DNA from 4 places in the Reinekea sp. genome. Region 1 is predicted to be linked to each of the others. Evidence: predicted binding sites of a transcription regulator. Region 1 holds the regulator's gene; each other region holds the start of a gene.

Region 1 (7,390 bases):
GCCGGGTAATTGATCAAAAAATAGACTTTTCGGCGACGTCCATCTCGACCGTAATGCACCCTAAACCACACTCAATCGATGCTGACCAGCTGGCCGCCCAAGCCCTTTATATGATGGAGGAGCACAAGATTACCTCGCTGGTTGTGACCCATAAGAATATCGTCGCCGGCGTGATTCATATGCACGACATATTGAGAGCCGGCGTGGCCTAATGATGTATCGCAAGCTACTGCTTATGGTGCTGATAGGTTTGGCTGCTCTACTACTAATCTTGCTTATGTCCAGTGATGAGCGGATGACGGCTGAGGTCACAAACCAGATATCGCTGCCGGCGGATTCACCGGATATATACGTAACCGGGATGGCCCTAACGCGCTACGATAAACTGGGTTCTAAGGTTATGACCGTCGACGCGGATACCGTGTCGGTGTACAACAGCAGCGGTCAGAGCCTGTTGAGTCAACCGGTGGTGATCCTGACCGATGCTGGTCAAAAGACGTGGCATATCAGAGCCGACCAGGCCCTGGTTATGGCCAATGACGACATGGAATTCCGCCACAACGTTGTGGCAACTCAACTCAACGGTACGCCTGCGACTCGAGTCGGGAGCGAGTTTATGAGGGTTTCCGACCAGGGCCAGCTAATCAGCACCGACTTAGCGGTAACCATCGTTAAGGGCAGACAAACCGTTGATGCGGTCGGCATGGCGGTCCAACTAGATGCACCCGAACCGGTGATCAACTTACTATCGGAGGTTAATTTTGTTTATGAACCGTCGTAAAAAAACCGCCTTACTGATGTTAGTCAGTCTTTGCGCGGCAAGCTTGGCGCTAGCGACGCCGGAAGATCGCAACAAGCCCATTACCGGCAAGGCCGATACCAACACCATGGATGCCAATAGCGGTAAGACGGTCTTAATTGGCCAGGTGGTTATCACCCAGGGGGCTTTGATTATCTATGCTGACAAGGTCACCATTGAAACGGATCCAGTGTCCGATCAGCTTTCCTATTTACTCGCCGAAGGCAAGCCGGTGCGGCTCTTCGACCAGCCTGTGGCCGACGGTGAAATGGTCCAAGTACAAGGCCTGCGGGTCGAATTTTTCCCCAACGAGAATAAGATTATCACTCTGGGTCAGGCACAGGTTACTCAGGTCGGCAACAAAGCCGAGGGCGAGCGCATTATTTATTTGACCGACACCGGGGTTATGACCATAGAGTCCGAGCGCGCCATCACCGGACAGCCAGGCGGCAAGCAAGCAGAGTTGCTCATTCAGCCTGAGGCCGTGAATTAATGGCCTTACTGGAAGCAACCCATCTGGCCAAAAGCTACAAAAAACGTCCAGTTGTTCGAGATGTTAGCATCGCCGTCGAAGAGGCCCAGATCGTTGGGCTACTGGGTCCGAACGGGGCCGGTAAAACCACCTGTTTCTATATGATCGTCGGTCTAATTGCCGCCGATCATGGCGATGTGACGATCAACGGTGTTTCGGTGACCCATATGCCGATGCACGCCCGGGCGCGCCAAGGCATTGGCTATCTGCCCCAAGAGGCCTCTATTTTTCGTAAGCTGTCGGTTGCCGATAACATCCTCGCCGTCCTGCAAACCCGAAAAGACCTCTCCAAGCAACAGCAGAATGAACGGCTTGAGTCCTTATTGGCCGAGTTCAATGTCACCCACATCCGCACCAGTTTGGGCATGGCGCTATCCGGCGGCGAGCGGCGGCGGGTGGAAATAGCCCGGGCCTTAGCGATGGAACCTAAGGTGATCTTGCTGGATGAGCCCTTTGCTGGTGTCGACCCTATTTCGGTCGGTGATATCAAGGCGATCATCTATCATCTACAAAAACGCGGCATTGCCGTTTTAATTACAGATCACAATGTTCGGGAAACCCTCGATATTTGTGAAAAGGCCTATATTGTCGGCAATGGTCACATCATTGCGGAAGGTTCCGCTGAAGAAGTTCTCAGCAATCAAACTGTCCGTGAGGTATATTTAGGTGATCAGTTCCGTTTATAACATTCGAAGCGGTGGCCTTGATATTTTTAGCGTTGGAGCACATTTGGTGGGTATTGAGCAAGTATGAAGACATCCTTACAACTTAAAATGAGCCAGCAACTGACGATGACCCCGCAGTTGCAGCAGGCGATTAAGTTATTGCAACTGTCCACGCTCGACTTACAGCAGGAAATTCAGCAGGCGTTGGACACCAACCCCATGCTCGAGGTCAAGGAGGACGATGCCGATGCTCCAGAACACGCCAACACTCAGGAGCCACCCAATAATGACGACCGTCAGGTTGCTAAGACTGAGACCGATGACTCCACTCGAGAACTGACCGTTCAGGAAACCATTCCGGATGAGCTGGCAGTAGACAGCTCATGGGACGACATCTACACCCATCAACCCACTAGCCATGGGCTGCCGTCCGGCGATGATGATTATAATCTCGAAAACATCTATGGCACGACCGACTCACTACAAGATCACCTCTACTGGCAGCTGAACCTGACCCCGATGACCGATAAGGATCGGGTCATTGCTGAAACCATTTTGGAAAGTGTCGATGATGAAGGCTATTTGTCGAGCCCCGTAGCCGATATATTTGAAGGTCTGATGGTGGCCATCTCGTCCGATGATGATCCGCTCGATGAAGACGAATTCCATGCGGTATTACACCGTTTGCAACAGTTTGACCCACCGGGAGTCTGTGCGGTCAACCTAGCTGACTGCCTAGCGATCCAACTCAAGCAGCTCGCCACGGACACACCCTATTTAGCGCTGGCGATACGCATCGTCGAAAATCATATCGAGCTGTTGGGCATCAAAGACTTTGCGCAAATAATGCGCAAGGCGCGGATCAAGGAAAACGAGCTGCGCGAAGTCTTCCTACTCATACAAACACTCAATCCCCGGCCCGGCAATAGCATTGCCTCGGGCAAATCCGAGTACGTAGTACCAGATGTTATTGTCACCAAAGACATCAAAAACAATCGTTGGTTTGTTGAACTGAACCCCGATATAGCGCCGAAACTGCGGGTCAACTCCTCTTACGCCTCGATGGTCAAGCGGGCCGACAATTCATCGGATAACACCTACCTAAAGGACCACTTGCAAGAGGCTAAGTGGTTTATTAAGAGCCTGCAGAGTCGAAATGAAACGCTGCTCAAGGTCGCCACCACCATCGTTGAGCACCAACGTGGCTTCTTGGACTATGGCGATGAGGCAATGAAACCGCTGGTTCTGCACGATATCGCAGAGGTGGTGGGTATGCACGAGTCGACCATTTCGCGTGTCACCACACAAAAATACATGCACACCCCCCGTGGTATATACGAATTAAAGTACTTTTTCAGTAGCCATGTCAGCACCGATACCGGTGGCGCCTGTTCCAGCACCGCGATTCGCGCACTGATCAAAAAGTTAGTGCTCGCGGAAAATACTCGTAAACCGCTGAGTGACTCTAAAATTGCCGATTTACTCGGTGAACAGGGCATACAGGTCGCCCGACGAACCATCGCCAAGTACCGAGAGTCATTGAACATTCCACCGTCAAATGAACGTAAGAGTTTGATTTAGAGCCTAAATTTTTTAAAAAGTCCCTTGCAGTTTTGGCAATGAAGCGCAATAGTTAGAATATGAGTTACATAACGGTTTCACGATTACCGGCATCTGTTTGTCGGTGGACGGTGGCCTCATTTTCGACCACCGCCTGTGTACCAGCCCACTCTGGCTGGAAAGGTAAAAACTGCAAGAGGAGCAGCCTATGCAAGTTCATATCAGCGGCCATCACGTTGAGGTAACAGAAGCCCTCCAGAGCTACGTTTCAACTAAGCTTGAAAAGCTCCAACGACATTTTGACCAAATCGGCAACGTGCAGGTCACCCTCAGTATCGAAAAGGAGAGACAAAAAGCAGAAGGCTCGCTGAACATCAAGGGCGCCCAACTCCATGCAGACGCCGAACATGACGATTTATACGCCGCCATTGATCTAATGAATGACAAACTGGACCGTCAATTGATCAAGCACAAAGAAAAAACTGTCTCACGCAGCCACGGGTCATAACGAAAGCATGATTCCTCTGGACCAAGTATTGCGCCCCGAACGCACCTTTGTTGATGACTTCGGTGCGAGCAAAAAAAAGGTACTGCAAACCCTTGCTGAGCGCCTGTCCAAGACGCTTACTGGGGTATCGGATGTTGAGTTGTTTGACCAACTGATCGCTCGTGAACGGTTGGGCAGTACCGGTATAGGTTCAGGCGTTGCAATACCCCATTGCCGCCTTGTTGGCTTAGACAAGCCCACGGCGGCATTGGTTTTATTGACCAATCCTATTGATTTCCAAGCGATAGATGCCAAGCCAGTGGATCTCGTTTTTGCCCTGGTGGTCCCTATTGATGCTACCGATGAACATTTACAGCTGCTGGCGATGGTGGTTGAAAAGGTTAATGACCCTAAGTCTTTAGCTTTGATTCGCCAATGTCCTAGCGCGATGGCCCTATATGAGCAATTTGTAGGAGCCCCAAATAAGCAATAAACTGAGAATGGCTATGTCTTCTGAAAAAATCCGACTAATAGTGATTAGTGGCCGTTCCGGTTCCGGTAAGTCGACTGTCTTAAATACACTTGAAGATGCCGGCTTTAACTGCATCGACAATTTACCCCCAGCTTTATTGCCTGAACTGGTCAGATGGATGACTGAGTCCGCACCTCATAAACAGATAGCAGTGTGCATTGACGTCCGAGTCTCCACCGAGGGTCTGCGTGACCTACCCGAAATTTTAGGCAGTCTCAGTGCAAAAATTCAACCAGAGCTACTGTACCTCGATGCCGATGAAGCCATCCTGTTACAGCGTTTTTCTGCGACCCGGCGTAAGCATCCATTAACCGACAACGCCCACTCGCTGGCCGAAGCGATTGCCCAAGAAACGCTGTCTTTAGCGCCCATCGCCGATGGGGCAGACTTCAAGCTGGATACCAGCACCCTGTCGGTACAGCAACTGCGCGTGCAGATCCGCGACCGACTAATCAACCGACCAACCGGTTTGGCGTTGCAGTTTCTGAGCTTTGGTTTTAAACATGGCTTACCCAGAGATGCGGATATGGTGTTCGATGTGCGCTGCCTGCCTAATCCATACTGGGATAAGAGCTTGCGCATGTTTACCGGTGTTGATCGCCCTATTCAAGAGTTCTTACGCCGAGAACCGGCAGTGGCGGACATGTTTGAGGATATCCGGCGCTTTATGGAGCGCTGGTTACCGGAACACGAACGCAACCAACGCAGTTACCTAACCGTGGCCATTGGTTGCACCGGTGGCCAACATCGCTCGGTATATCTGGCTGAGGAGCTCACGACGGCCTTCAAAGAAAAATACCCGACCACACAAATCAGACACCGAGACATGGGGCAGGATACAGCGTGATTAGAGAAGAGATTGTCATCATTAACAAACTCGGATTGCATGCGCGCGCGGCCGCCAAACTGGTCGGGGCGGCATCCCAATTTGGTAGCATGGTGTCGGTCTATAAGGACGGACGACAAGCCGATGCGAAAAGCATTATGGCCGTTATGATGCTCGCGGCATCCAAGGGCACTGCCCTGACCTTTGAAATAGATGGCAGCGATGAGGTCTTAGCCTGGACAGCGATCGAGACCCTGATAAATAACTTTTTCGACGAGGGCGAATAACTCACGAACCCCGCCTGATCACAGAGATACCTTATGCCTGCCAGCCTAACCGACGGACAATTAAATTCACACAAACAACAATTGGGTGCGGCACTGGAAAAGGCCGACCTGGACCTAGTGTCGATTTTAATCAACGCAGATATAGCGGTTGGTGATATCGCGCACCTTTTGGAGACCACCCCTCATAAACATCGCCTGACCCTGTGGGATTTTGTCGCCGAAGCGTTGCAAGGCGAGGTGCTAACACACCTGAATGAGGACATTCAGCAGTCATTCCTGGCCCGCATGTCAGCCGAGGAAATCGTTGAAACCACGCACGACATCGATAACGATGACCTCGCGGATCTGCTGCAACAAATGCCCGAAGGCCGGTCCAGTCGAGTTCTCCAGCTCTTAGCACCGGAGGAGCGCTCGCAAGTTGAAGGGCTATTGGCCTACCCAGAGGACACCGCCGGCGGTTTGATGACCACCGATATGGTGACCGTTCGTGGCGATGTAACGGTCGCAGCGGTGTTGCGTTATTTACGCAAAATATCGCTTCCAGACGCCTTGGATCGCCTCTGGGTGACCAATCGTCAGTTCCATTACCAAGGCTCACTCGCGCTAACGGTTCTACTCACCGCCAAACCGTCTAGCCTGGTCTCAGATATCATGAACACCGATATCAAGGGCATCCGAGCCGGCGAAGATGAGGAACAGGTCGCACGTCTATTTGAGCGTCAAGATTTGGTGTCAGCCCCGGTCATAAACGACGACGGCATCGTCATTGGTCGTATTACCATCGATGACGTGGTCGATGTAATTAGCGATAGTGCGGCGCACAATATGATGAGCATGGCCGGCCTCGATGAAGAAAATGACACCTATTCCCCCATTGTAAAGAGCAGCCAAGACCGGGCCGTCTGGCTGGGTATTAATATGGCGACGGCCTTTATTGCCGCCCTAGTAATGAGTCAATTTGAAGCCTCAATTGCACAAATAGTGGCCTTGGCAGTATTGAGCCCTGTTGTCGCCAGCATGGGCGGTATCGCCGGCAGCCAAACCCTAACGCTAATGATCCGAGGCATGGCCACCGGCCACATTGGCCAATCCAATTTAACCTGGCTGGTCCTGCGGGAATTGGGCGTTGGCCTCATTAATGGCAGTCTGTGGGCTATTGTTATCGGCGTCATCACCTTCTTCTGGTATCATCAAGTATCATTGTCCTTGGTCATCGCTGCGGCAATTTTGGTCAATATTTGCATTGCTGTGCTCTCTGGTACCGTGCTGCCTTTTTTTCTTAAGGCCGCCAACATAGACCCGGCTTTGTCCGGCAGCGTGATCTTGACGACATTGACCGATGTTTTCGGTTTTTTGACATTTTTAGGCTTAGCAACACTTTTTTTACTATAAGGCATGTAAGTACATGAACGAATTTGACGATACCCACGACGATATTGAATGGGTCAGTAAGTCTGAAATGAAACGCGATAGCCACCGACTGCAGGCCATGGGTGAGCGTTTACTGGGCATTAAAAAAAGCAAGTTGGCCAAATTCCCCCTCAACGATGAACTGCTCGCTGCCATCGAAGAGAGCAAGCGGATAAAAAGCAATGAGGCGATGCGTCGTCACCTGCAATATATCGGCAAAATCATGCGTGTCTCCGATATCGAGGGCATTCAGCGCGAACTTGATCGTCTCGACCCATCCTCAGACCTCTAT
Region 2 (7,390 bases), on a different contig from region 1:
AATTCGATCAACCCCATTAGACCAACGCAGTCGGGCATCTTTAAATCGAGTAAGATCAGATCGGTATCACCCGCTTCCGCCGCGATCAGGGTGTCGGCCAAGGATTGCACCTGTTGTATCTGGATCTTATGATCGGTTTGGGACAGGGCTTCGGACAAGGCCTGACGGAACAGCGGATGGTCATCGGCCACCAGAATATTGATTTGATCGGCAAAAGGATATGGGGTCATCTGTAGGTCCGGTGCAAGGGTGCAACAATGAAGGCCGACGCGGGTTCTAGAAGGGCTAGAGTGGCGTCAGGCTGCTAAACGAGTGTTAATGTTTTAACAAAAATACCGGACGAAAGGAAGGCTGTTGTAGCCAAGTGAGCGGCGGACGGCGTGCTTGGGCCATCATCCTTTAGCAGGATGTTGGCCTGGGTTGTCAGGGCGTGGCCGAGTCTGATCTCAAACGACCGTGCTGGTAAGCAGCCGCGTCGCAGTGGCTAAAAGTTGCCGCCGGTGACCTGCTCATTGCCGCATCCCTAAACCTGCGCCACCCAACCTTCCATCGTGCGGCTGGTTTGTTTGCCGGGCGCAGCGTAGGTATCGGACTGGCGTCCTAAACTGCTGACCATGGCCTGTTTGATTTGATTGCGGCGCAGCAACTCTTTGAGGATGGCCTCATTGGTTTTATTCAACGCTTGATTTTTAATCAGCGTGTTCTTGAGTGCGGTCCAATGATCGAGAACAGTCTCAGCCTCAGCGATGCCAAGCCGATACAGGTAGGCGCGCAACGCTCCATAGGTGGGTTCTATTTCCGATGCCGTGCAAAATTGAAGAATTGAACTCTGCAGGCCAGCCAACTGCTTAATGAGCAGTTCTTTTTGCGGCAACAGTAGATTTACGTCCTCGCGCAGGGTCGAGGTGAGGTGTTTGCGTTCATCCATAAGCAACACCCCGAACTCTTGAGCGGTGGCATTGGTTGCGCTAAGCGTTTCTTGAAACTGAATGAGTTGTCGAGCTGCCATAATCATTGCCTTCTGTCCGGACTGCTCGGGGCAATCCGTCGGCAATGGGCAGGTTGCTAGAGTCCTGCCTCAAAGCGACTGAATGCGGCCGCGAGCTTGTCATAATCGATCTTGTACTCACCATTGGTAATCGCGCTGCGAATGCGATCAATCTTTGCCTGATCGGTATCAGGCATCTGATGGACCTTGCTGACGACAGCCTCGAGCACACGACCACGATCGGAGAGTTCAACCACGTCTTCTCTTGAAGCATGATTCGTGCCATTGCCGCTTTTTGCGACTGTGGCTTGCTCTGCAGCATCATTCTTCTGTGGCTTGTTGGTCCCCAACGCATTCGTTGAAGGTCCGTTAACATTGATAGGCATTGCATTGTCCTCTGGACTTATACTCGTATGAACTAGTTAACGGCGGCAGTATTAAAAACTTTAGCCTTATTTTGAATTCTTTTTAGTTATTGGGCTAATGACCCTATTGGCCTTGGCCAGTCTGTAGCTGAATATCGGCTTTCCGCGTCGAGACCACGCCCTTGGCAATCACCCAGGCCCGGACCGTGGTCTGGGAATTTAGGTTCTTCAGCGGAATTTGATCCCCCAAGGCACCGTCTTTAAGCGCCTTGCCGGTTGTCGTGACCACCAGGCCGCCGCTGCCTGAGCGAATTGTGACCCAATCGCCTCGGGCGACCAAGGCTGGCGCCTTGACGATGTAAGGTGTAATGACTTGGCCGGCTTGAAGAGTGCGCTGCAGCAGATAGCCCTGCAAGCCCTCTACGTTATCGAAATAGCCCAGTCGCAGGGGCCCAATGTCCATCCGGCGCAGGGTCAATTGACTGCGGTCCAATGGTTTGTTGCGCGACAGCGGTGCGGCGCTGATGACCACCTCTTTAAACACCTGAATGCCGACAGACAGATAGAGCTGCCAGCGCGGGTCCGCACAGGCCGTTTTAACCGTGTTCTGACCCGCCTTCGGATAGCCACGCCATTCAAACTCCAATGCGCCGACACAGGCTGATGTCAGCAGGCTATTGGCGGGGAATTGCACGTCGATATTAATATCGTCGCGCGCAAAATTACTCAAACTGCTGTGTACGGTGGTATCAACATAGGCCTGGATCGTCTCGATGTTACTAGCCTGAACCGGCATGCTTAGCGCCAGCGCGACCGCCAGTCCAGAGGACCAACAGAGCAGGCCAGCTCGGGCGCGCTGGGTCCAATTTGTCGCGAGTCGATAAAATCGCCGTGCCAGGGGGTTGTTGCGCCCCAATAGCCGTCTATGCTTATTTTTCATTAAGAGTCAGTTTGCTGGCGTATGACCAGGTCAATGCAATTGTCATGCCTAGCGGCAGGGAGTTCTCTATGGCAGGCGTCATGGAAAGCGTCAATCAGCGTACCCAGCTGGTGGGCCAGAATCGGTTAGAGTTGCTGCTGTTTCGCCTCGACGGTGAGCAGACCTACGGCATTAATGTTTTCAAGGTCAAGGAGGTGCTGCAGTGCCCTGTCTTAACCAGCATCCCTGGCAGCAGCCCGGTGGTCTGTGGGGTAGCGCATATTCGGGGCGGCACCATTCCTATTTTAGACTTGAGTCTGGCGACGGGTAATGCGGCGATCAAAAATCGCCAAAATCGTTTTGTGATCATCACCGAATATAATATTCGCGTGCAAGGCTTCTTGGTTCACGGTGTCGAGCGCATCGTAAATATGAATTGGGAAGATATACAGCCGCCGCCTAAGGGCACCGGCCATGATCATTTTTTGACGGCGGTGACGCAGTATCAAGGGCAATTAGTTGAAATTATCGATGTTGAAAAGATATTGGCCGAGGTGTCACCGGTACCGGAGGATGTTTCTCAAGAGTTAATTAGTCAGGGTATGGCACTGCGTGCGCCGGAACTGGAAATTATGATCGTCGATGATTCGAAAATCGCCCGCAATCAAATCGTCAAAACGCTGCAGCGCATCGGCTTTAAGGTCGTGCAATTTAATGATGGCAGGCAAGCCTATGAGCATTTGGTGGCGTTGGTTGCCGACGGTATTCATCCCGCCGATCAATACCCGATACTGGTCTCCGATATCGAAATGCCCGAGATGGATGGCTATACCCTGACCGCCGAGATTCGCGCCAATCCGCATCTTAAAGATCTGTTTGTGGTCTTGCACACCTCATTGAGCGGTGTGTTTAACAAGGCCATGGTCAGTAAGGTCGGCGCCAACGACTTCTTAGCGAAATTTCAGCCCGATATGCTCGGTCAGTTGGTGCTCGAGCGGATAACCGGGTTGGGGCTGAAATTGCCGCCCACGGAGGGCGACGTCTGATCCATATGCGGGCACCAGATTCGCTCTTGGATTGAGCGGTTACACACTAAAGGGTTGGTTTTGCATGACAGACATGACCTCAGGTTATGATGAATTCTGTAGGTTTTTAGAACAGCACAGCGGTATTTTCTTGGGTGCCAGTAAGCAATATCTGGTAGCCAGTCGGCTGCGGCGCTTGATGGCCGAGCAAGGATTGACGAGCCTGAATGAGCTGACCAACAGGCTGCAGCTGATCACCCAGGTCAGGTTAAAAGCCCAGGTCATCGATGCCATGACCACCAACGAGACCCTCTGGTTTCGGGACGATCATCCGTTTCAGGTGCTCGAGCAAAAGTTGCTCCCGGAGTTCACCGACCGACTGGCGTCAAGGCGTTTGCGGGTCTGGTCTGCGGCCTGCTCGACCGGCCAAGAGCCGTATTCAATCGCGATGATCCTGAGCGAATACCGGCAACAGAATCGATTTTTCAGCGCCGGAGCGGACATCCTTGCGACCGATATTTCGCCAACCGCCCTGGCGCAAGCCCGATCAGGCGAGTACAGCACGCTGGCCATCGGTCGCGGTCTGGATCCGGTCAAGCTAAAGAAGCACTTCACCGAGCTCGGCAGTGGGCGCTTTAAGATAGACCCGATCATTGCCGCCGATATAAATTTTCGTGCCTTAAATTTGCAAGACAGCTACGCACTCCTAGGCCGTTTCGATCTGGTGTTTTGCCGCAACGTGCTGATCTATTTCAGCGCCGATTTTAAGCGCGACATTCTCACTCGAATCCACGCCACCCTTAACCCCGGTGGATACCTTCTGGTGGGGGCCTCTGAGTCGGTCCATGGCCTGTCCGACCTATACGAAATGGTGCATTGCCGGCCCGGCATCCTGTACAAGAAAATTTAGCCTCCGGGATCAATTCTGGGTCGTTTAGCGCCAAGCCGGCACCTCCTTGCCGCTTTGCTCGGCGCCTTGCCAGGCAAAACCAGAATTTCGACCTAAGTCATTGATAATAAACAGAATATTAAGTTGGCACTGCTATTGCTATATCTCTATTAAGAATCAGAAAGCGGCAATAGGGGAAAACAGATGTCAGCACTAGGCTTTGCAAATTCATTGGGTATTCACGATAACGCCTTGCTAGTGCGTTCGGAACGGTCCTCTATTTTGGCCAATAACTTGGCCAATGCCGATACCCCGGGCTTCAAGGCGCGGGACATAGACTTTAAGGCGATACTGGGCGGTGAAGCTCAGCGCCAGAGCAGTATGGCAATTACTCGGACCAGTAACCATCATATGGCAGGCCGGCATGCTGATAGCTGGGAGAGCCTCTATCGCAGCCCGCTGCAGCCCTCCATAGACGGCAACACGGTCGATGAAAACATCGAAAACACCGAATTCACCACCAATGCCATGGCCTATAACGCCAGCTTTGAGTTCTTGAACGGTAAGTTCAAAGGCTTAACCGGCGCACTGCGAGGAGATTAATAATGAGTCTAGGTAATATATTCGATATATCCGGCTCGGGCATGAATGCCCAGTCCATTCGCCTGAATACCACGGCGAGTAACCTGGCTAACGCCCAGAGCGTTAGTTCCAGTCTAGAAGAAACCTATCGCGCGCGTAAGCCGGTGTTTCAGAGTGTCCAGGCGCAACTGATGGATCGCAGTCGGATGCCCGGAAGCCTGATGCAGGGCAGTCATAACAACACGCTCGGTAATGGTGTAAAGGTGGCGGGTATCGTCGAAAAAGACGGGCCCTTAGAAGTGCGTTACGAACCCACTCATCCGTTCGCCGACGCAGATGGCTACGTCTATTATCCGAATGTCAGTGTGGTCGAAGAGATGGCCGATATGATGAGCGCATCGCGTAGCTTTACCGTGAACGTCGAGGTCTTTAATACGGCCAAGACGATGATGCAAAAAACCTTAACCATGGGTAAGTAGAGGCAGAGATATGGCTGATATAACCGGCGTAAATAATGCTCTGAGTCAATATGACATCACTGCCAAAAACCCAACGAGCGCCAAAACGAATGAATTGGGTAAAACCGAATTCTTAGAATTGATGATTGCCCAGTTGAACAATCAAAATCCGCTCGAGCCCCAGGACGACGCGGCCTTTATTGCCGAGCTGGCCCAGTTTTCCACGGTCGAGGGCATTCAAAGCATGAGTGACGGCTTTGGCGACCTGGCCGCATCCTATAAATCGTCTCAAGCTCTGCAAGCCAGTTCATTGGTGGGCGGCGCGGTCACGGTCAGCGGCAACGATGGCAGTGACCTGCGCATTGGTGAATTGGTCTTTGGTATTACCGAGCTTGAAGCCGGCACCGAAGGCCTGCATCTGCAGATTGAAGATCAATTCGGTCAGATCGTCGAAGACGTTGAATTGGGCTATCAGCCCAGTGGCCCGATGAACTTTAAGTGGGACGGCGCCAACCTGGAAGTGAATGGCGAGTTGGCCGACATCGACTACAGCAAATTCGGTGTCGATGAAAGCGGCAATATTATTCCGCACAACGAGGGTGAGTATACCTTCAGAGTTTTAGGCGATCTGTCCGGTCTGCAGCAGAGCTTCGAAACCAATATTTCGCGCCGGGTCGAGTCTGTGACCATCCTGGCCAGTAACGATATTCAATTAAATCTGGCTGGCGGCGGCACCGCATCGCTCGATCAGATTAAACAAATAAACGCCGTCTACTGAGCATCGCTCTAAACGCTCAACGGCAACAGCATGGCAGGTTATTCCCATTGCACCGGGGAATCCTCACCCCGTTCACCGGGGCCAGCATACACAGAGGTACCGAACGATGAGTTTCAGCTCAGGATTAAGCGGCGTCGCCGCCGCCAACAAAGACTTGGCCATTACCGGCAACAACATCGCGAATGCCAGCACCACCGGCTTTAAAGGCAGTCGCGCTGAGTTCGGTGATGCCTATACCAGCTCGTTTATTGGTATGGGTCAGGACCAGGTTGGATCCGGCGTGAACGTCAGCAATGTGGGTCAGAAATTTGATCAGGGTACCCTGACACAGACCAAGTCGGTGCTCGATTTGGCCATCGATGGCAATGGCTTTTTTGTCACCAAAGCGCCTAATGGCGACACCGGGTATACCCGATCGGGTATCTTCGGGGTCGACAAGGATGGGTATGTGGTCAACAATCAGGGCTCAGTCCTGCAAGGTTTTGGTGCCGATAAGAATGTCATCGTCGGCGGTATTTTAACCGATTTGCGCATTGATGCCGGTCACCAAGCTCCACGTGGCACCCACGCCATCGATGCCCAGATTAATGTCCCAGCCGGTGCTGTTGTTTTGCAGTCGTCTGGTCTTACTACACGCACCAACGGTCTCGCCGTTGGGGTGGCCCAGGTTGGGTCGGCCGTAAATGAAGTGACCACCCTGGAGGCTATTGGTTTTCCGACCACTGCGGGCACCCCCAGTCAGATCCTAGGCGGGCCCATTGGCTTTTCAGGTGTTGCAGCCGGCACTGGGATGACATTCCCTTGGCAGCCGACGGCTGTCGAGGCCGCCTACAGCTTAGACGTCAGCATTCAAGGGCTCAATATCAATGCCGGTACAGCGGCTTTAGTAGTCAATATTAAGCCCTTTTCGGATGCTATCGTTTATGACGATGTGAACGAATTGGTTGATTCCATCAATGCCACGATCGAGGGCGACTCGGAGCTGGCTGGTAAGATTCAGGCTGTTGTCCAGCCCAGTGGCGGCATTCGTTTTGAGGCCAAAGGTACCTATGCCACCGATGGCTCAAATATTTTATCGATTAGCGACAATGTTGGCGGTCTATTATCTAGCCGTGAATATCTGAATTTCGGCCAAACCAGTATCAGTTTTATTGGCAATGCCACCCCAGGACTTAGTATCGTTAATACCGACACCCCGACCCAGCTGACCAGCAGCCGAGATGTTTTGGCTATCGACTCGACTGTCCCAGGTTTCTTGGACGGCGCGGCGGGGATTGATTTGGATATGGTCTTTAATTTAACCGTAGAGGGCCAGGCTGGTCTCAATAACGTCACCGTGCGTGTACCCTCGACTACTAATACCGTGCCCGATGCGCAAGATGGCTG
Region 3 (7,390 bases), on a different contig from region 1:
CCCGTTTCGGTAATAAACACCTTGGTCTGGCCAGTACTGTTTAGTAACTGATTCAGCTGAGTTTCAATATCCGCCTTTAGGCTATCGGAGTCGGTGTAGTTGTCGGTTAGATCAACCGTGCCGGTGCGCCCGTCAGGCAGATACATCTGATAGACATAGGGCCCGTTGAGCTCAAAATTATACCCGGTTTCATTGTTCAACAGACCTAGGGTATCGCCACTGACCGCGCTAAACGGCCAGCGCTCACCGCTGGAAATCAACATGCTGTCGCCTGGATCGATCACCGCGTTGTTTGCTAAGCTACCGGGTAAACTCGGTACGCCGGAAATCACCGATTGTGCCTTGTCACCGCGTATTTCCAATAAAATATCGTTGCCGTTTTCATCCATGATGGTCAGGGTCACACCATCACTCTTGGCGGACACACCCCGATTTATGAGATCAACATGATTGTTAATGCGGTCGGCCAAGAAATTGGCATTCATGTCTTCCGGTACGATCTCTGGAAAACCGTCCAGGTATGTTGTTTGGTTGGCACTGCTGACAAGTTGAGTAACCTCATGGCCATCTACCCACACCTCGAAAGGCATGTCGGGGCTGTATGTGGTCCCGGAATTGGTAAAATTGGTCAGTTGCACCTCGGTATAGGCTCGCGCAGAGACACCCTTAACCCGATTCAACTGGGTCACAATTTCATTGGCACTGGCCGAGGCAAGGGTTGAGATGGTCGGCACCTGGGTTTCCTTGCCCGTGATCGGGTCGGTTTGATAAAAACTGAACCGCTCCGGATTGATGCCATTGGGGATAGGTTCAACAGACGGCCCATCCATACCAATGGCCGGAATCGACGATGGCCGGGCACGCCAACTGCTCAGCGCGGTTTCAGCGGTGTCACTGGTAAAGAGGGTATTGGCAATGCCGGGAATAAATTCCATATTTTCTTGCGGCGGGTTCAAGGACACCGGATTGCCAGGATCACTATTGTCAAAAATTGAGTAACGGGTTGGGCTGAGGAACTTGATCACCAGCGGCGGGTTCAATTCGCTGTCGCTGGCAAAGGCGGCCGACTCCCGGCTCAGCATGGTTCCCTGGTCGATAAAGCCACTGCCCATATTGCTTAAACTGGTTTCGGCCTTAATGGGGAAGGCTAGAGCTAGTTGACCAGGCTCCTTCAGCAGGATGTCCATATTTTGTGCGGCAGAGCGCAGCGGCGCAATGGTAAAGGCGTCGCCCTGCTGAAAGGTTCCGCCTTCCAGTACCACGTCTAAACCGTCAAACGATAGGGTCTGCGGGAACGACCCGACCAGAGCCCCCTCCGAGACCACCTTACCGTCATCGAGGCGTGTCACTTGGAAGCGGGCACTGCCCGGCCCCGGCAAAGCGAGCTGGTATTCGCTGGTCGTGAGGGCGCCAGAGTCGGTAAAGTAAACATTGAACAACCTATCGTTCGGTAGGCTGTTAGAGCTATGGGCATGAACCCGCTCTGAAGCCAACAAAGGATCGTTCATGTCTTGAAAAAAATTGGTGCCCAACTGGCCGTCCAGATCAATACCCAACTGTTGTTGTGCATTGGTTTCTTGAGCGAATGCCACGGCGATAATACCTAGAGAGTTGATCGCCTTGTCTAAGGCCTCCCCCCGGAAATCCACTAAACCACCGATCTTACCACCACTGATTTTCTCGGTGACATCGAAGCTGCTTACCTTACTTTCAAAACGAATACTATAGCGTTTAGGGTCCTTCTCACCCGGCACCGTTTCGAGCCTGTTGGCACTGGTGCCGTCCACCAGGGACAGGCCCATTCCAACGCTAATATTAAAGGCACCGTCAACATCGAGCACGTCGACATTAACTAATTCGGATAGTTGACGGACCAGCTCATCGCGCCTGTCGAATAGATCGTTGGGCGGCTCAGACGTCGCCGAGCCCCGGGTATTGGCAATCTCTTCATTGAGACCGGCAATACCTTGGCTGATAGTATTGACTTGACTGGTAGCTACTTGTAATTGGCCATTCAAATTTTCATTCTGCGTGTTCAGATAGTGCGACAGGGTTGCAAAGCGTTCACTCAAACCCTTGGCCTCACCCAGCACTACATCACGAGAGGGGATGTAGCTTGGGTTGTCTGCGGCACCTTGAAGGGCGGCGAAATAGCGATCCATCTGGGGTTGCAGCCCGGTAGAATTATCCGCCAACAGCCGATCGACCTGTTCAATCCCATCTCGATAGACTTGCGAGCCCTGAAAGCTACTGGTGTCAGCGCGCAGTTGATTGGTAAGAAATTGGTCGTGCACACGGCGTACGGTAGACACCTCGGCGCCCTGGCCGACATAGCCAAAGCCACGGAATAGCGGGTTACGACTTTCCACCACCACTTCCTGACGCGAATAGCCCGGCGTGCTGACGTTGCTGATGTTATGACCGGTGGTTTTCAGCGCTTCTTGTTGCACCAATAATCCGGAAATAGCTGTCGATAACATACTCATGAGCGTTTTACCTTAGGCCTTAGCAAACCAGTCGCTGTTAGCGATGCGACTGATTTTCTCGGCGTACTGGGGATCGGTGGCGTAACCGGCATCTTGCAGAGCCTGCAGGTAGTCATCACCGGTATCGGCGGCCAAGGCGGCCTGATAACGCGGCGAGTCTTGGACAAACTGAACATAATCGTCGAACGAGTCTTCGATCGACGGATAAGCGCGAAAAGGCGCTTTGATAGTTATCTGCCGACCGTCGATAAATTCATGGGTCGTGGTGGAGGCGGTTTCGCCCTGCCAGCGCTGATCGGCCTTGATGCCAAATAGGTTGTGCGAGGACTGGCCATCGCCATCGGCAATCACATGTTTGCCCCAACCGGTTTCCAAGGCGGCCTGGGCGACCAAGATGTGCGGGTCTAAACCGATCTTTTGGGCGGCCTTTTCGGCGTGCGGCATCAGGTTGGCGATAAAGGCCTCGGGCGAGTCAAACAGGGCGGACTTGCCGTTTAAGCGCGGCTCACCCAGTTCTTGCGGCTCATTGGCGGCCAGGACAGAACTGACGACCGAGATCGTGGCGAGTGACGGCTCATTTGCCACGCTTCGGGCAGCGCGCGGCGCCGTGGTTGGCAGGCGCTCAAGAATCGGTCGATTAGAGTGGTCGAGAGTTTTGACATCAACATTGTAGATATCCTCGACCACCGGGTGTTGTGCCTTGCTGATCTGCTCATAGAGCACGTCGGCCAGACCGAAGCCCCCGCTCTGCGACATCGACAACGACAACTGTTGATCGGACATATCGCGATAAAATTTGGTTTGATAACTGTTTTCCAGATCCGATGCCAAGACATCGGTGGCGTCGCGCATACTCTTCATAATTAGGCCAAGGAACATCGACTCAAACTGTTGAGCTACTGCCTTCAACGCCTCAGGGTCGTCTTTACGCGCACCCTGCTTCAAGGCGTTTAAGCCATTGAGATCGTTGTAGTTAAAAGCGGCATCGAGTTGTTGAGTCATCTGCTTCTCCGGCTAGGTGTTGCCGGTTTGCGAAACAAAACCGGCGCTATCATATCTATATCAAGGATTGTGCCAAGTTGGCCTTATTGACCTGCATAGCTTAAATAACGATCAGCTCCGCCTTCAGGGCCCCGGCTGACTTAAGCGCCTCGAGAATAGCCATCAGATCGCCCGGCGCAGCACCGACGGCATTCACCGCATTGACCAGATCGTTCAGGGTGACCGTTGGGCCGAACAAAAACATCGGCTTTAGCTCCTGATCCACGGCCACATCGGTCGCTGGCACGACCACGGTCTCGCCTTCTGCCAATCCATTGGGCTGGCTCGCCGCCAAACTGTTGGCAATGGTGACCGTTAGATTGCCGTGGGTGATCGCGACCGGCTCGATCATCACGTGCTGGCCGACCACTATGGTACCGGTCCGACTATTGATAATGACCTTGGCGGACTCCTCACCCGGGCTCACTTCGAGATTTTCCAGCACGCTCAAGTAGCTAACGCGCTGATTGGCATCGCGCGGGGCCGTGACCCGCACCGAAGTGGAATCGACCGCGTAGGCCGCATCGGGACCGAGTAGCTCATTAATGACCTCAGCCATGCGCATCGCCGTGGTGAAATCGGAGCGATGCAGGTTAAAGGTAAGGTGGTCGCCGTCGGAAAAGGCATTGGGTACCGAACGCTCGACGATGGCGCCACTGGGAATGCGGCCGGTGCTCTCAATATTCACCTGAATCGACGACCCGTCCTCGCCATCGGCGCCAAAGCCGCTGACCACCAGACTGCCTTGGGCGACCGCATAAGTCTTGCCATCGGCACCGCGCAACGGGGTTAGCAATAGGCTGCCACCGCGCAGGCTGGAGGAGTTGCCGATACTGGAGACGGTGATATCGATCTCTTGGCCGGGCTTGGCAAAGGCCGGCAGGGTGGCGTAGACGCTAACCGCGGCGACGTTTTTCAGCTTAGGATCCTCGCCTTCCGGAATGGTCAGGCCAAACTGTTCCATCATGTTCCGGAACGTCTGGTTGGTAAAGGGCGACTTATCGCCGGTACCGTCCAAGCCCACCACCAAACCATAGCCGACTAGCTGATTGCTGCGCACGCCCTGTACCGAGGACAGATCCTTGATCCGGTCGGCCCACACTAGGGTGCTGAGCAGGCAGAACATTAGGGTCAAAAAAGGCTTCATGGCGGTCATCTCGTTACTATTACGGAGTATGGAATAATAAGAGCAATAAATGTGCCTAGAATTGAACTGAGTTTCGATTGAGTCCCCAATTAGGTCTGTGCATGAGATCGGCATCGCCTCGCTGGGGGGCTGAACCCCCGCCAGATAAGGCTGCAGCGCACTTACTAGAGGGCGGACACCTCTGCGGAATCGCTCGGCGGAGTCTTGTTGGCGCCTGATTGGCAGGCCATTAGTCGAGTGCACCAGCCGATCTCGGCCGCTTTGCATGCCTGCCGGGCTCACCCACTGGCCGCTATTGCGGCAACTGGGGCAAACTGCAGATGCTACAAAACCCGATACGGTCCTATCGGGTCGTTTGGCGCTATCTTTGAACCTGCCCTATGGCCTTAGAACGGCATAATACTGGAATTCAATAGGGTACTGAGCCAACCCTGCTTACTGGAGCTGGCCACGGCACCGGCGCCGCTGTAAGCAATCCGGGCATCGGCAAGCTTTTCACTGGACACGGTATTGTCAAGATTGATGTCATCGGGGCGCAGCATGCCTTGAATACGGATGAATTCCGAGCCGGTATTGAGGGTAATCCACTTCTCGCCGCGCACGCGCAAGATGCCGTTCGGCAAAACCTCGGACACGGTGACGGTGATATTACCGGTTAAGGAGTTCGACTGGTCGGCATCGCCTTTGCCGGAGAAGGATCGGTCACCCTCGAGTGAGGCGCTTAGCTGATTGATCGGGCCAATGCCGGCGATGGTCGGTGCGCCCAGGCTGGCGCTGGAGTTTTTGCTGGTCTTGGAGGCCGATGACTTCTTACCCTGGGTACTCTCGTCCAAGGTGACGGTGATAATATCGCCCACGTTGCGCGCTTTTTTATCGCCATACAGGCTCATGCCATAGCTATCAGCAAACAGCGAACCGCCGCTGTTCGGGGGCGGAATCAGGGAGTCCGAGGGCACCGGCGCAAAGGCTGGGTCGCCGGGCTTAGGGGCCTCTGGCAAGGCAGCGATTTGCATGGTGCCACAACCCGATAAGATCAGGGCGGCCAAAGCCATCGATATAAATATGTGTCGGTTCATGGTCTGCCCTACCTGTTAAAATCAGTCATAAAAATAATCTTAGGGCCGACCTGCTGACCCTTGCGGTGGCGCACCATGTGCTGCCAAAATCGCCTGACGCTAGCGCCCAGACCTTACAAATTCTGAGTAATAAAGCCAAGCATTTGATCGGCTGTGCTGACCACCTTGGAGTTCATCTCATAGGCGCGCTGCGTGGAGATCATATCGACCATCTCCTCGACGATGGTGACGTTGGAGTTTTCCAGAGCACCCTGAATGATCGCCCCGAAGCCGTCCAAGCTCGGCACGCCCGCGGCGGCCTGGCCACTGGCGGCGGTGGCTAAAAAGAGGTTATTGCCCAGGGCTTGGAGGCCGGCCGGGTTGACAAAATCGACCACCTCGATGTTGCCAATTTCGACCGGATCGTTGTCGCCGGCCGAGACTGCGGTGACGATGCCGTCGGTGCCGACCGTGATGGTCTTGGCCTGATCGGGTATAACGATATTGGGCTCTACTAGGTAACCGTTGGCGGTGACCATATTGCCGTCGGCATCAATATGGAAGGTGCCGTCACGGGTATAGGAAATGTTGCCGTCGGGCAGCATGACCTGAAAGAAGCCACGCCCGTTGATGGCCATATCGAGCGGCTGTTCGGTGGTATTGAGGTCGCCCTGCATAAACACCTTTTGCGTACCCACGGTGCGCACCCCGGTACCGAGCTGCAAACCCGAGGGTAGCTGGGTGTTTTGCGAACTTTGCGCACCCGGCTGGCGCTGAATTTGGTAGATCAAATCTTCAAACACGGCCCGCTCTTTTTTAAAGCCGGTCGTCGAGGCGTTGGCCATGTTGTTGGAGATAGTGGATAAAGCAATATCCTGAGCTTCTAGGCCGGTCTTACCGACCCACAGTGCTTTCATCATAACGGCAATCCTCTTCCTAATTCGGTCATACTGGGCTTAGCTCAGCTGTAAAATTCGTTCGGCGGCACGCGACATATCTTCGGCCGTTTTCATCATCTTGACCTGGGTCTCATATTGCCGATTCAGTGCCAGTATGTTGGTGAGCTCGGAGACCGGATTAACGTTGCTGGCCTCAACAAAGCCGGAGACCACTGTCAGTACTGGGTCGCCGGGCAAGATCGCCGGGCCGGCCAGGGGCCGGAACAAACCGTCGGTGCCCTTGGCTAAATTTTGCAAATCTGGGTTGACCATCTTCAACACGTCGATGGCAATCATCTCATCCGGGCCGGCACCGGCCGGGCGAATCGAGATAATGCCATCGCCGGCGATCTCAACCTTTTCATAGGGCGGCAAGACGATCGGCCCGCCCTCCCCGATCACCGACTGGCCGATGCCATTGATCAGTTCGCCTAACGGACTGACCGAAAAATCGCCACGCCGGGAATAGGCTTCCTGGCCTTGGACATCGATAACCGAGAAAAAACCATCGCCGGTTAGGGCCGTGTCCAGGTCATTGCCAGTTTCGATTAGGGTGCCGTCGTTAAAATCGGAGGCGGGTCGCTCGGTCAGGGCAAAGGCTCGCGATGGATGATGCTCACCCCAGACCGGAATAGCGCGCGCTTGGGCAAAGTCCGATTTGAAGGCGAAGGTGCGGGCGTTGGCCAAGTTGTTCGAATGCGAGGCTTGCGACAGCATATTATT
Region 4 (7,390 bases), on a different contig from region 1:
GGCTAACCACATCGGTCAAGCGAATGCCGAACTTTTCATTGACCATGACTACCTCGCCGTGCGCGATCAGTCGGCCATTGACCAGGACATCCAACGGCTCACCCGCCAATCGATCCAATTCAATCACACTGCCCTGGTTCAGCTGAAGCAGATTCCGAATCGGAATCTTGGTCGCGCCCACTTCCATCGAAATGGTGACTGGAATATCGAGTATGACTTCCAAATTAGGATTATTTTCACTAAAGCCTTTTCCAGCCCTGTCTTTGAATTGCTCAAGCGGCGCGACTTCAACATCGCCGTTTGCCGAATCCCCCATGGCTCCCCATTCATCTGCGGAATCATCGGTTTCCGGGCTAAGACCATCAATTAGCGCATCAACATCAATACCATCTGGGTTGTCATCACTCATCTTTACATCTCCTAAAACTGGGTGTCTGATGGGGCTTAGCTGGCCTTTTCAGGTTTCTTTTTGGTACGCATGGACTTCAGCTTGCTTTTCATGCCCCCTAGATCGACTGTGACCGGTTTACAGATGGCTTCAATCCGCAGCGCGAGATTGTCACCGGACTGGCCCAACGTGGTATCGAATAGGGGAATCGAATTGGCCGTCATGGTAATAAAGGGTGGCAAATCGATCGGGATAATGTCACCGGCCTGGAGGCCTACCAACTCTTTCAATTTGATCTCGCGCTTGGCTACCGTAGCGTTAATTTCTATTTTAGCATCGAGCATATCGTGTCGCAGGGACTCAACCCAGCGCTCGTCGATCTCGTCAATATCCGATTGAACGCCGGCATCCAGTACTTCGCGCACCGGTTCAATCATCGAATAGGGCATGGTCATGTGTATGTCGCCACCACCACCGTCCAGCTCGACATGAAAAGTACTGACCACCACGACCTCACTGGGTGAGACGATATTAGCCATGGAGGGATTGATCTCCATCGCTATATATTCAAAATCGATGTCCAGCACCGCGCTCCAGGCTTCCTTCATGTCTTCGAAGACCTGATCTAAGACCTTCTGCACGATGCGGACTTCGGTAGGGGTGAATTCCCGACCTTCAATTTTTGCGTGCCGCCCGTCTCCGCCGAAGAAGTTATCAACCAACTTAAACACCAGGCCGGCGTCGAGGATAAACAACGCCGTGCCGCGCAATGGCCGTATCTTGACTAAATTCAGGCTAGTCGGAACGTACAGAGTGTGCAGGTATTCGCCAAATTTGAGGATCTGCACCCCACCGGCGGCCACATTGCAGCTGCGCCGCAATAGATTGAACATACTCACACGCGTGTAGCGAGCAAACCGCTCGTTAATCATTTCCAGCGTCGGCATTCGGCCGCGCACGATTCGATCCTGACTGGTCAAATCGTAGGAGCTGGTCGCCTTTACTTCTTTTTCTTTTGCTCGCTCTTGCTCTTGCTCTGCTTCAGCGTCATCTTCGGCGCCATAGTCGTCATCTAGAGCGCCATCATCGATGCCATGTAATAAGGCGTCAATTTCGTCTTGCGAAAGTAAATCTTGCACTACTTCACCCTATTGCAAAATAAAACTGCGATATAAAACGGACTCAATACCAGGATCGTCCATTTCGGCCTTCATAATATCTTGAACGGAGGCGGTTAATTCATCGGCCAATTTTTGTTTGCCCGCAGCACTGCCTACTTGCGCGACATCTTGGCGACTGAATACATCCAATAAGTTATTCCGGATCAATGGATTGTGCAGCGCGAGCAACGCAATAACGGCCGGATCTCGGGTTAATACGGACAACTCTACCTGTAAAAACCGCATTTTGCCGTTTTGGGTATAATTGATCACAAAGGCAGGCTGCATCGCATGATATAAAGCTGCGATCGGCATCTGCGCCGGAATGGCCATGCCATTTGCTGCCGTTGCCAAGGGCTCGGCGGCAGACATCTTGTCCTTCAACAGGAACCAGGTACCCCCAACAGACAGGATGGCAATAAGCAAAACACCGAATACGATCATCAATATCAGCTTGAGTTTGCCTCCGCCCTTCGCCTCGCCCTCAGGGACTGGGATATCTTCATCGGCCATAATTCGGTCCTAACATTCGGTTATTTAAAAAACAGCAAGCAGTGTGCCATAAGGTGGCCCGGAGTATATCAAAGTTTCGTCGAAGCCCGTCATGTCTATTACCTGCCAAGGGACAAATTCATTGTGCGTTATCTGATTCAGATTGGGGGTTTTTGAAACCGTCAAAATGCTGCCACCCTTAAACGTATTGATCGACCAGGCTGAGGTTCTGGATAACCTCGGCGGCCGGTTCGCTCACGCCATCGAAACCAGGCTCGGCCGGAGCATTATTGACACCAGAGCCACCGTCGCGCGTCGCGCCCCCCTGCCCCTGGCTAGATGAGTCCTGTACATCCAAATTAGCCAGCGCCATACCTTGTTCCGCCAAGGATTCTCGCAGTCGAGTAGACTGTTGCTCCAACAGGTCGCGTACCACACTTGAACTGGACACTATTTGGACCTGAGTTTGATCCTGCTGCACCAGTATGCGCACTTCTAAAGCACCCAGCTCTGGCGGATCGAGACGGATCACCGCCTGTTGCAAGCCGCCTCGGGTCATCATTTGAATCTTGTCAAACAGTTCACTGCCGGCATAATCGAGCTTCATGGGACGATTGAGGAGTTCATCTGTTTTGGCGGCCAGAGGATTAGGAGTGGCGGCCAACGCGGGTCGAGCCGACGGCTCATTGATCGAGCCGAGGCCTGATAAAGGCCTTAATACCGGCGCCGCTGGGCTGTCGGTTGCGGCGCTCAGCGCCATGGTGTTGACCCGTTGCGCGTTGGCGACCGTCACCGCCGGCGTATTGGGTTTAGTATCGGCGCCCAGTAGGTTGGCATCATCGCCTTCTGTCGAACCTGCCTGCACATCCGTGGTTTCTGCAGACGGCGAAGACGATGGCGTTAGCGATGGTGATGGTGGTCCGGCGCGCGCGGCTTCTGAACTGGAAGGCGCCAGCAGACCAGCATTTGCCATCAGATAGTTCAAGAATCCTTCACTGTCCATCTCTTCTACCGGATCGGACAAGTCAGATTGCGGCAAATCCTCACCGCTATCCTCCCGCAGCTGTGCATCGTCAGCGGCCAATTTTGTCTGCCGATCGGCAACCCGAGCCACCGATTCGGTCTTGCTGAGCAACTGATCGAAACGCCGCTCATCAGCCCGCTCGTGATCTTCTAAGCGTTTGGCGGCGACGTTTCGCGCTGTAGCCGGGGTGTTTTGGTTCTTTACTTCGATGGCCTGCATCAGATAAGACAGCATAATCACTAAGACCTAAGTTGAGCGGTTTCATTAGTTAATGCAATCCTGGGGCCATGTTTAAGAATTTTAAAATGCGCGCAAACTACGGTGGGGAGATCAATAATACGGGGAATATATAGATCCCATTAGCATGCAACAGGGATCGATGGTGGCTAACAGGGGCCTGTTCATGGGTTTATCAGCAGGCCATTCAACTCGCCAAAAACCCATTCAGCCTCCTGCACCAAGACCGGCATAAGGGCCTCGCAGCGCTCCAGCTGACCGGCTTTGGCGTAGTCTTCCATCTGATCACTGAGTTGGTTAAATTCGACGCAGCCCATATTGCCGCTCGATCCCTTTAAACTGTGCGCCGACATCCGCGCAGTGCTAAGGTCCTGTGCTGTGATGGCCGCCCTCAACTGCTCGAGTCGGTGCTGGGCATCCCGAATAAAGATCGCGATCAGGTCTGAAAAGTCGTCTTCCAATAGACTCTGTAATTCTGTTAAGACTTGCCTATCCACGCGCGCGCTCGACATGGTGCGGCCTACCGGCTCGAAGGCCAACGCAGTAACGCGGTGACTGCGTTGCCCGTTGGGTTGTAATAAAAATCTTCACAGATGCCATCGATCAAACGCAAGCCACGACCACTGCAACCGTCGTCGGAAACGTCGCGGGCTAAAAACAGCTGGTGATCAAAGCCCTGCCCGCTATCGCTAATAGTCACTTCAAGCACACCGCCGGTCGCTTCAGGATAATGGCTGACGCTAATGATGATTTTGCCTTCGGTGAGTACCGACAAGCGTCGCTCGCGTTCGGCATAATAGGCGCTGAAGCCATCTGTCGATGATTTAAGCGCAGAGGACAGTGATAAGACACCGTGTTCAAGAGCATTAGAATAGAGTTCGGCCAACAGGGTGTAGAGTTGACCACTCAAACCGCGCAAGCCCTCGACTTCGGTTATGATATTTAACACCATGGGCAGGGGATTGAAGCCGCGCAGTGTTAAAGGCCCCAAGGTATAGGACAGTTCCCAATCCTGGGGCCCCACCAGCGAGCCCCGTTTATTTTCCAGATCAGGCAGGCCAAGTACATCCATATCGACCATCTTAACGCTGAGCAGCGTCAGATCGTCATCTGCGCCCGTTTCACCAACAAACCGCTCGACCGCCGTCAGGATCGAGCTGAACAGGGTGTCGACGGCAGACTGTTTAAATATCGCCTGCAGACGGTCTTCGCCAAAGAACTCCCCGGCCTCATTGCGCGCTTCAATAATGCCATCGGACCAGATAAAAAGTTCATCATTATCGGCCATGGTTAAATTGATAAATTCAGGCTGAAATTGATGCGCGTCGAGCACACCCAAGGGCAAATTGCTGGCTCTAAAGGTTTCGATTGTTTGGCTTTCAGCGCGGAAACACACTATATCGGGCAAACCACCCAACCATATCTTGGCATGCTTTTCGTAAAAATTGAGTTCGACAAAGCACCCACAGCAAAATACACCGACCGGTAAGATCCCGCGTAACTTACTGTTTATTTCCCGCAACACCTCTTCCATGGCAAAACCCTTGGCGGTCATACCATAGAAAATCTCCGCCAGCGGCATCGCACCAATGGCCGCAGGCAGACCGTGACCGGTAAAATCACCCAAAAACAGGTGCAGACCACCGTCTGGTTTGCGCTCGGCCAATACCGTATCGCCGTTAAAGACCGATAAGGGCGACAGGCTGTGGGAGATATTGGCCAGATCAAGACAACCGGAATGGGCCACATTATCGAAAATGGTTTTCGCCACCTGTTGTTCGATCAACATCTGACGATTGTGCGCCTGCAGTTTCTCGTGCATAAGACGCATACGGCCAAAGGCCTTGATCTTGGCTTTTAAAATCACCCTATTATAGGGTTTGGAGAGGAAGTCGTCTCCGCCAGAGTCTAGGCATTTAGCCAGTGACTCCGGGTCTTGCAGAGAGGTCAAAAATACAATGGGAACATAGTCTTCTGCGAGCCGGCTGCGCAGCTCTTTGGCGACGGATAGACCGTCCATGATAGGCATAATAACATCGAGTAGGATGAGATCGGGTCGGTGCTCCCAAAACAGACGAATGGCCTCTTCACCATTGGCCGCCAGTATGACCTCGTGGCCCTCCTTGCTGACAATACTGCGCAATATCATCCGATCGGATTCGTTGTCATCAGCGATCAAAATGCGCAGTGAAGAGTTCATCCGTATCTCGTCTTAACTAATTTTAAACAATTGCCCAAAGTTTGAGATGGTTAAGATTTTTTTAACATCTTCATTACAGTTGACTATATCAATATTGGCGTTATCGCCACCGGCGTGGTCGCGCATTAGCAACAGCATGCCCAGGGCTGAGCTGTCCAAGTAGGTCGCTTCGGCCATATCGACTATATAGTTGGTGACCTCGACCGAGACCGATTCGTAAATTTGCCGGAATTCTTGATGGGAACTGAAATCAAATCGACCTGAAACCTTCAATTTGATCGTGTTACCGTTCGTTGATGCAGTGACTGCCATGTTCAATCCTCGTTTATGTGCCACATTTCCTATAACTGTAGTTCCTTCTCCATTATTCTCCATCAGGGCAAGGAACTAAGCTCAGAACGTCCATTTCATGCTGTGATTATTTTAACGACATTTAAAACAGTTGCCCACACCCAGTAAAACGCTTTTAACGGCATTTTAGGCAGAACTGCCGGATCTAGGCCCTTATCGCTTAAGGACTAATTTGCTGCAATTGCCTAACTCAGCAATACTCCACCGCCTAAAGAGCGTTAGCGATACTTATACGTAACCTAGGAAAAATTTTAGATTGTGCGCCTGCGCACCAGAAAACTCAACGAAAACGCTGACTGATCAATTCATCGATCACCTTTTGTTCTTTTTTGTCCTCGACCAAGACTTCTTCGATAGACAACTTGTCGATATATTGGCCAATATTCTTGCGTCTCTGATAGAGCAGCTGCCACTTGTCCAAGACTTGCTGTTCACGTGCGTGCCAGCCGTCAATAGTAATCTGTTGGCGTTGCGCCAAATCCGCCAGCTGATCAATAAAGCCCTGCGTTCGGCGCCACTGCTGCATACTGATGCCCAATGCCCCCTGCTGATCGAGATAGCCGAGGTACTCTTCGCGATATTGACCCAACTCCAACAACCGGTTGTTCTCAACGTCCAGTTGCGCGCGCACCTGGGCCAAAGCCTGCGCAGCCTGGTCTTCACGCTGCTTGGCCAATTTTTCGACAATCCCCAGCCGGACCGAGCGCTTCACTGTGGCTTAGCCGGGGCCGCCGGTCGATTCTGACGCAAGGGTCGACCACCGGCCATACCCGCTCCGGCAGCGGCTGCGGCCGGGGCTGAGTTGACAACACCCGTCAATAGCTGAACGGACTGTTTGAAAGGCACCTGTTCACGCAAACCCTGGCGCAAAAAATCGCGCAAGGTCGGATACAGGCTGATGGCCTTATCGATTTCTGGATTGGTACCCTTGGTGTAGGCACCAATGGCGATAAGATCCTTGTTCTGGGCATAGGTCGACCAGAGCTGCTTGGCCGACTGGGCCGTTTTCAGGTGTTCATCCGACACCACCTGAGGCATCGCACGACTGATGCTCTGTTCAATATCGATCGCCGGATAGTGGCCCTCTTCGGCCAGCTTCCGATTGAGCACAAAGTGCCCGTCCAAGATGGCGCGTGACGCGTCGGCGACCGGATCTTGCTGGTCATCGCCTTCCGTGAGCACAGTATAAAAGGCGGTAATGGAGCCGCCGCCCACTTCGGCGTTGCCGGCCCGCTCAACCAGTTGTGGAATGCGTGCAAAGACTGACGGCGGATAGCCCTTGGTCACCGGCGGTTCGCCGATGGCCAAGGCAATCTCGCGCTGGGCCTGAGCGTAACGGGTAAGGGAGTCCATCAGCAGTAGCACAGACTTGCCTTGCGAACGAAAATATTCGGCAATCGCCGTGGTGTATTGGGCTGCACGCAAGCGCAGCAATGGCGCATCATCGGCCGGCGAGGCGACAACGACGCTGCGCGCCAAGCCATCCTCGCCTAGAATATCTTCAATAAACTCCTTAACCTCACGGCCCCGCTCCCCGA

Evidence for each region. Region 1 encodes sigma-54, which starts transcription at its own class of promoters, with help from an activator protein. Its sites were predicted from a motif close to TGGCACNNNNNTTGCTNT; they were not measured.
Region 2: flgB (flagellar basal body rod protein FlgB) is a predicted target of sigma-54. The motif match lies at 4,332-4,349, and genes of this name have one in related genera.
Region 3: flgJ (flagellar assembly peptidoglycan hydrolase FlgJ) is a predicted target of sigma-54. The motif match lies at 3,546-3,563, and genes of this name have one in related genera.
Region 4: AC4FIC_RS03385 (flagellar hook-length control protein FliK) is a predicted target of sigma-54. The motif match lies at 3,335-3,352, and genes of this name have one in related genera.

What each region holds. Positions count from the first base shown of each region.
Region 1 is NZ_CEYAVF010000022.1:15,629-23,018, forward strand. Features, by position in the region: gene AC4FIC_RS09965 (KpsF/GutQ family sugar-phosphate isomerase) at 1-212, shown strand, start outside; gene lptC (LPS export ABC transporter periplasmic protein LptC) at 212-781, shown strand; gene lptA (lipopolysaccharide transport periplasmic protein LptA) at 768-1,292, shown strand; gene lptB (LPS export ABC transporter ATP-binding protein) at 1,292-2,017, shown strand; gene AC4FIC_RS09985 (RNA polymerase factor sigma-54) at 2,081-3,577, shown strand; gene hpf (ribosome hibernation-promoting factor, HPF/YfiA family) at 3,765-4,064, shown strand; gene AC4FIC_RS09995 (PTS sugar transporter subunit IIA) at 4,072-4,536, shown strand; gene rapZ (RNase adapter RapZ) at 4,550-5,422, shown strand; gene AC4FIC_RS10005 (HPr family phosphocarrier protein) at 5,419-5,688, shown strand; gene mgtE (magnesium transporter) at 5,722-7,080, shown strand; gene yjgA (ribosome biogenesis factor YjgA) at 7,094-7,390, shown strand, end outside.
Region 2 is NZ_CEYAVF010000008.1:19,032-26,421, forward strand. Features, by position in the region: gene AC4FIC_RS05195 (response regulator) at 1-230, opposite strand, end outside; gene flgN (flagellar export chaperone FlgN) at 524-1,009, opposite strand; gene flgM (flagellar biosynthesis anti-sigma factor FlgM) at 1,066-1,374, opposite strand; gene flgA (flagellar basal body P-ring formation chaperone FlgA) at 1,478-2,293, opposite strand; gene AC4FIC_RS05215 (chemotaxis protein CheV) at 2,362-3,318, shown strand; gene AC4FIC_RS05220 (CheR family methyltransferase) at 3,383-4,207, shown strand; gene flgB (flagellar basal body rod protein FlgB) at 4,391-4,789, shown strand; gene flgC (flagellar basal body rod protein FlgC) at 4,792-5,247, shown strand; gene AC4FIC_RS05235 (flagellar hook assembly protein FlgD) at 5,258-6,004, shown strand; gene AC4FIC_RS05240 (flagellar hook-basal body complex protein) at 6,111-7,390, shown strand, end outside.
Region 3 is NZ_CEYAVF010000008.1:29,954-37,343, reverse strand. Features, by position in the region: gene flgK (flagellar hook-associated protein FlgK) at 1-2,486, opposite strand, end outside; gene flgJ (flagellar assembly peptidoglycan hydrolase FlgJ) at 2,499-3,488, opposite strand; gene AC4FIC_RS05260 (flagellar basal body P-ring protein FlgI) at 3,589-4,674, opposite strand; gene flgH (flagellar basal body L-ring protein FlgH) at 5,061-5,750, opposite strand; gene flgG (flagellar basal-body rod protein FlgG) at 5,864-6,649, opposite strand; gene AC4FIC_RS05245 (flagellar basal body rod protein FlgF) at 6,686-7,390, opposite strand, start outside.
Region 4 is NZ_CEYAVF010000005.1:10,144-17,533, reverse strand. Features, by position in the region: gene fliN (flagellar motor switch protein FliN) at 1-409, opposite strand, end outside; gene fliM (flagellar motor switch protein FliM) at 445-1,527, opposite strand; gene AC4FIC_RS03390 (flagellar basal body-associated FliL family protein) at 1,537-2,061, opposite strand; gene AC4FIC_RS03385 (flagellar hook-length control protein FliK) at 2,240-3,298, opposite strand; gene AC4FIC_RS03380 (Hpt domain-containing protein) at 3,466-3,813, opposite strand; gene AC4FIC_RS03375 (ATP-binding SpoIIE family protein phosphatase) at 3,822-5,501, opposite strand; gene AC4FIC_RS03370 (STAS domain-containing protein) at 5,514-5,813, opposite strand; gene fliJ (flagellar export protein FliJ) at 6,133-6,564, opposite strand; gene fliI (flagellar protein export ATPase FliI) at 6,561-7,390, opposite strand, start outside.